DNA from 2 places in the Paenibacillus sp. Aloe-11 genome. Region 2 is predicted to be linked to the other one. Evidence: predicted binding sites of a transcription regulator. Region 2 holds the regulator's gene; the other holds the start of a gene.
What was found. The regulator NrdR, encoded in region 2, represses ribonucleotide reductase genes. The targets are predictions, from matches to a motif close to AACACNATATATNGTGTT.

Region 1 (3,414 bases), 190 kb from region 2:
TCAAGTTTCTGGATTTCCTCGCCTCCGACGAAGGACAAATTTTGCGCAACTGGGGCATTGAAGGCCAGCATTACAATGTAGAAAACGGCAAACGAGTCATTCCGGCTGCCGTACAGCAACGCAAAAACACCGATAATGCCTCTTTTACTAGAGAGTCAGGTATCGGTTTGTACTGGATATGGGGACCTCATTACGGGGACAGCGTCAAAGACCCTTCTGGCAATTACTATACAACCAATTATCCGGAAATGATTACCGAAAATTACAGCCAAGCCGAAAAAGAATCCCTTCAGGCATACAAGGCCCAGACATGGAAGGACCTGTTCCCGAACGAAAAGGATTTCCCGGCAAAAGAGTGGGGTGCCGCCTACAATATGCCTGTTCCGACCGATACGAACTATAATGTCATTTATCAGAAGTCGCAGGACATTGTGCGCAAACGGATTCCTGAGGCTATACTAGCCAAGCCGGATCAGTTCGACACCGTCTATGACCGCATGCTGCAGGAACTGGACCAGGCAGGTGTACCAAAGGCTGAAGAAGTCTACACCGGCCTGATCCAAAACCGGCTGAAGCTATGGTACGGGGAGAAATAATTTATGTTTTTTTCAAATTCTGCTTTATAGTTCAAGTTACACTTATAAAATGAAAGATAAGGGCTGGACAGCCTGATGCTGTCCGCCCGTTTTAAAATAATTGCTGTGCCTTCACGCTCAAGATTCCGTCGCTTGCTCTGCAGCTTCATATTCGCTCCGCAAAATCCCCATCTGAATAATGTCATAGTATTGACCTTCCCTGAACAGCTTTTCCCGTAGCCGACCTTCCTCTTTGAAGCCGCAAGCCAGATAGCAACGGTATGCACGTTCATTGAACGCATAGACCTCCAGCTCCAGCCGATGCAGGTTCAGAGCATGAAATGCAAATTTCTGTATTAGCCGGATCGCTTCCCGTCCGTAGCCCTTGCCCAGGTCACCATCACGCCCGATTACAATACCAAGTGTGGCGTGCCGATTCACCCAGTTGATTTTAAATAAATCCAGTTGTCCGATATAGTCCAGTGTGTCTTTATGCGCAATGATAAAGCCCTTGATCTCGGAGTTGCCGTCAATCATCATCTGTACAAAGGATTCGCTATTGAATTGTGAATGCGGATAGATAAACACATCGCTTAAGCCATATGTAATTTCCGGGTCATTGACCCATTTTCGTATATCAGGTATATCCTCCAGACGGTATTCTCTCAATACAATTCGTTCCCCAATGATATGCGGCATCGTCATCTTCCCTCCGGTATGTATTTTTTTTCAGTCATTCCAGCTCTCTACAATATACTTTACGCTATACTTTACGCTTCCATCATTCTCACAAACCCCACAACACGTGTACCCTTATAATGAAGCTCCCCACGGTCCCCGACCACAATCATACCGAAGTCCGTATCCTTCACCTCCAGTTCCTTACGTTCACCCCCGTCAAACTCAAAGGTAATATAATAATATGTCGAAGCCGAAAAATCGCCCGACCCTCCGCGTACCCTCGTCCGCTTATCCACAACTTTGCATGATCGTTGTACCAGTTCGGCGGCTTGATTGGAAAGCCCTGCTCCTATCGTCTTGCCAATACCGATAATCATTAAAAGAGCCATAATGCCAAACACAGTAAAAAAGATCATATTAAACGATTCAGCCTCATTTATATAACTGCTTCCCATCTATTTCATCCTTTCTACAGCAATATGTAAATTTTCCATTCTATTGCCCATTGACAAATGGTACATCTTCAACCTCAAAAACTCCAATACTTTTTTAACATACTTACGAAAAAAAAGTTCTTTCGCTCTTTTCCGCACCCCGCTTGGACTTATACCCGATCTGGGCCCTCTGATCCCCTTTGGACCGATTGACAAAACTATATATAGATATAAAATAGAAAATGTGCTCTAAATATAGTGTGAAAAACGTGTTTTCGCCCGATATCTTGAACTTACAGGAATGAAAATACATGTACATATAGAGTCCAACATTTTAAATGGCTGGTAATGCCGTTTTCTTTTTTTCGTTAATTGTTAAGGAGGATGCCTACAATGCTGATTGCTTATGATTCCAAGACCGGCAATGTAAAAAGATTTATTGGAAAGCTCAAGCTTCCGGCGGTTCAGATCCAGGAGCAAATGACTATAGATGAACCATACGTACTCATTACATATACGACAGGGTTTGGTCAGATACCTGAGAGGGTATCTTCCTTTTTGCAAAGAAACGCTAAAAACCTTGTCGGTGTAGCTGCAAGCGGCAATCGAAACTGGGGAGATTTCTTTGCAAAAAGCGCAGATTTGATTGCTGATTATTATAATGTCCCTGTGATTAGTAAATTTGAATTATCTGGAACGTTCGGAGATGTAGAGCGTTTTAAACAGGAGGTGAGCCGAGTTGCGGCATATTGAATTAAACAACATGTTGATGAAACGCGATACAGACGGCTTTTTCCAATTGGAAAAGGATCAAGAGGCTGTCGCAGAATTTATGAAGGAAGTTCAGGAACGCAGCCTGAAGTTTGCAGATACAGCGGCTCAAGTGCTGTACATGATTGAGAATGATTATTACGAGAATTTCTATAATAGCTATACAGCAGATGAAGTTAAAGATATTTTCCATATCACGCATAGCTATCAGTTTAAATTCCCTTCCTATATGGCGGCATCCAAGTTTTATACCGATTATGCACTAAAAAGCAATGACCGTAAGGTCTATCTGGAGCATTATCCTGACCGGGTTGCAGCAGTCGCACTGCATTTGGGACGCGGTAATGTTGATACGGCGCGGCTGTTGGCCCGCTCGATGATGGAGCAGCGCCTCCAGCCGGCTACACCCACCTTCCTGAATGCAGGCAAAAGTCGCCGTGGAGAGCTGGTATCCTGCTTCCTGCTCGAAATGGACGACTCTCTCAACTCGATCAACTACGTGCTTAATACATGCATGCAGCTGTCGAAAATCGGCGGCGGCGTCGCGGTCAACCTGTCGAAGCTGCGGTCACGCGGTGAAGCGATTAAAGGCGTAGAAGGCGCAGCCAAAGGTATTATGCCTGTGCTGAAGCTGATGGAAGACGGATTCTCCTACGCGGATCAAATGGGGCAGCGCAAGGGCTCCGGCGCGGCGTACTACAACATTTTTGGTTGGGATGTACTGGAGTTCCTGGATAGTAAAAAAATCAATGCTGACGAAAGAGTGCGCCTTAAAACCCTCTCCATCGGATTGCTGGTGCCGAACCGCTTTTACAAGCTGGCTCAGGATAATGAACCCTTGCATGTATTTGCTCCGTACAGTGTGTACAAGGCCTATGGAACGCATCTGGACGACATGGATCTGGATGTAATGTACGATACACTGCTTGCCGACGATCGGGTGAAGAAGAAAA
Region 2 (3,414 bases):
CTCTTTTGTAATCACAATATTTCCTGCTATTTCTCCGTGAGGCTTTGGTAAACCGCTTACAATCTTGTCTAAATGAACACGAATAAGCAGTTTGCCGATGGTTTCAAAGTTTAAGTTCCCATAAGACTGGATAAGGCGAACAGAAATTAAATCCCCATTGCTCCCTTCCAGCTCCATCCAATGGTTTTTACCCTCATACTTATCCGCCTGACTAAGTGCAAGCTCCTTATCTTTATTCTTTATTGGTTTGCTGCTATCCCCGGCTAAAAACTCCCTTCCTGCTGAATCATACAGATAAATAGAATGAACGTAATTTGCCGGATCTATATATTTTTCCAATTCATCTCCAATTTTCTGTTCAAGACGATAGAAATCATAGCCTTTTACATTTCCTTGAAGATCTAATAAAATTTTTTGAATATACGGGTCGACTGCTATGTTATAACTGACTTCTTCTACTCTTTCAAGCTTCTCTTCTACGTTGTTGGACGACATCATCAGCACTTGTGCGGATTTTGCATAGATTTGTTCATCATAGAGGGAAAAAGCATATTGAAGCCCCCCTAATACAAATACTAGCGTTGTCATCATAATCAATGTAATCGTTAAGAAAAGCTTTACGTTTAGCTTTGAATGTATATAAATATTCGCAAAGTAAAACCATATCTTCTTCATATTTGTTATTCCAAATAAAATACTTCCTTTAAATTTCTTGACACAGGACTGTTATCAGGGTTTGTCTCCATTAAAGGCTCCATATAGGCCCACCATTTTTGGCAAATATCGGTTTGAGCAATTTGTTCCCATTTTTCTTCATCTTCAATTTCCAAGAAAGCAAATAAGCTCCCCGTTTCTTCATCAAGAAATATGGAATAGTTGTGCGCACCGTGCCTTTTTAGCACTTCAGCCATTTCCGGCCAAAGTTTGTCATGGCGGCGCTTGTACTCTTCATAATAATCAGGAAAAACATGCATAATACTCGCTTTTCTAATCACTTTTCAACACTCCAGACTTTAAAAACAATTTTGTCTTTTGCAGTATTTTAGGATGAATTTGTTTATCTTTCTTATTTATCTAAATTACACTAGAATACGATAGATGCCCTATGACGCAATTCACTAAAATATTGTTTTTCACATCTTTTCATTGAAATCAATAATAAACAAATAAGTGGATCATAAATATGGATCAATAGTTGGCCTAAGACTCATTTTGTTACTAATGTTAATATTGAGAACAACAAAAAAACGGCATTTCTGCCGTTTTTCTAAAGGATGGACTCTCAGGGACTCGAACCCTGGACCAATTGATTAAGAGTCAACTGCTCTACCAACTGAGCTAAGAGTCCATAATCAAAATATTGGTGGAGCCTAGGGGGATCGAACCCCTGACCTCATCGCTGCCAGCGATGCGCTCTCCCAGCTGAGCTAAGGCCCCATTTTTTGTAATTAAAAACGTTTCAAGCGACTTCTATATCATATAAAATATTGTACCCTTTGTCAATACTTTTATAAAAAAATTATAATCATCTCCCACCATTACCCAAGATACAGGCAGCGATCAGTCGCTGGCTGTATCTTTGGATAACAGTGTTTTCAGTTCCTTCATAAACATGTTAATGTCTTTGAACTGTCGATAGACGGACGCAAAGCGTACGTAAGCGACTTCATCCACAGGGTAGAGCTGTTCCATGACAAGCTCACCAATCTGCTGGCTGTCCACCTCGGTGGCGGCCGTGTTGCGGATGGCATTTTCCACCTGGGACACGATTAAATCCAGTTGCTCGACCGATACAGGACGCTTCTCACAGGCACGGATAAGACCGCGCAGCATTTTATCACGACTGAACTCTTCACGGCTTCCATCCTTTTTGATAACCATCAAAGGGGTCTCCTCCACCATTTCAAAGGTGGTAAAACGCCTGGCACACTGCTCACATTCACGACGGCGGCGAATGGACTTGTTATCATTCGCAGGCCGCGAATCCAACACCTTCGTCCCATTGTAAGCACAATACGGACATTTCATAATATCATCACTTCCTTTTTCCAGTAAATTCCCGTTACTTTACAGTAATAATTTTGTCGAAACAGATCATAATATGTTTACCACGTCGCGAGGAGGTGAACAACAATGGCACAAGGAAACTCTGGCAACTCCAACAACCTGGTAGTCAACAAAGCCTCCGGCGCTCTGGAGCAAATGAAATATGAAATCGCTCAAGAGCTGGGTATCAGCATTCCTCAAGATGGATACCAAGGTAACATGACTTCCTATGAGAACGGTTCGCTCGGGGGCTATATCACAAAACGCCTCGTAACGATCGCCGAACAACAATTGGCAGGTCAATACCAATAATCTCGGTATCAATGTAGATGTTACCAAAAAGTGTACGGATAGGCTGTGAAGTACAGCCTGTCCTGCGCTTTTTTCATTTTAAAGGCAAAAGGCCCATATTGTCATTCACTTGTCACTCAAAACTCATTATAAATTTTTGTATATTGCCTGTAATAGTAAATGACTCGCTGCACATAATGCCGTGTCTCACCAAAGGGAATTTGTTTAATGGACTCTTCCTTTCCATCCCACACTCCCTTGTTCAGCCACTCTTGAACTTTTCCTGGTCCTGCATTGTAAGCAGCTACGACCGCTACCGGATTATCTTGAAATTTAGTAGACAGATTATGCAAATACCAGGTTCCGAGCTCAATGTTGGTCCCCGGCTCATGCTTTACGTTGTCGAGCGGCACCTTCTGAACCTGAGCACTGTCCATAATCCAATTGGCGGTATCAGGCATAATCTGCATAAGCCCCAATGCGCCTTTGTTTGACTGCTTACTGGTTTTGAAATTCGTTTCGACACGGATAATAGACGCCACCAAGAAAGGGTCTACTTGATACGTCTGCGAATACTGCCGAATTTCATCCTTATACTGAATCGGATAAAACCACGACATCCAATTGGAACTGAAAAACAGAATCAAAACAAAACCGACAAACAAAGCGAGCAGGACTCTTTTTTTACGCAGTATGTTCATGCAAGTCCCTTTCGCTGCCAAAATAGCTCAATTTGCCGTTCTGTTTCAGCCAGTGTTCCACTGTTATCAATGACGATATCGGCCAACCTTCTTTTTTGTTCGATATCCATTTGCGCAGACAATCGAAGTCCGGCTTGTTCCTCTGTCAGTCCATCTCTAAGCATCAGACGCTGGAGCTGGACTTCACGCGGTACATACACAACCATAATTTCCTCGTACAAGCTCTCTAGCCCGGACTCGTACAATAACGGGATATCCGCCAACACAAGCTTGTCCGACTGCTCCCGTTCATAAGCTACCATACGCAAACGCATCTCCTCACGTATCGCAGGATGAGTAATATCATTAAGCGCCTGTCGCTGAACAGGGTCTGCAA

Region 1: the regulator NrdR is predicted to act here: its motif matches at 1,936-1,953, upstream of nrdI (class Ib ribonucleoside-diphosphate reductase assembly flavoprotein NrdI).

Annotation. Positions count from the first base shown of each region.
Region 1 covers NZ_JH601050.1:705,776-709,189, reverse strand. Annotated here, with positions in the region: gene WG8_RS09360 (ABC transporter substrate-binding protein) at 1-596, shown strand, start outside; gene WG8_RS09355 (GNAT family N-acetyltransferase) at 714-1,274, opposite strand; gene WG8_RS09350 (DUF2500 domain-containing protein) at 1,346-1,711, opposite strand; gene nrdI (class Ib ribonucleoside-diphosphate reductase assembly flavoprotein NrdI) at 2,084-2,443, shown strand; gene nrdE (class 1b ribonucleoside-diphosphate reductase subunit alpha) at 2,430-3,414, shown strand, end outside.
Region 2 covers NZ_JH601050.1:512,167-515,580, reverse strand. Annotated here, with positions in the region: gene WG8_RS08475 (sensor histidine kinase) at 1-675, opposite strand, end outside; gene rhaM (L-rhamnose mutarotase) at 681-995, opposite strand; tRNA gene WG8_RS08465 (tRNA-Lys) at 1,276-1,348, opposite strand; tRNA gene WG8_RS08460 (tRNA-Ala) at 1,362-1,437, opposite strand; gene nrdR (transcriptional regulator NrdR) at 1,561-2,028, opposite strand; gene WG8_RS08450 (alpha/beta-type small acid-soluble spore protein) at 2,134-2,358, shown strand; gene WG8_RS08445 (lytic transglycosylase domain-containing protein) at 2,475-3,038, opposite strand; gene coaE (dephospho-CoA kinase) at 3,035-3,414, opposite strand, start outside.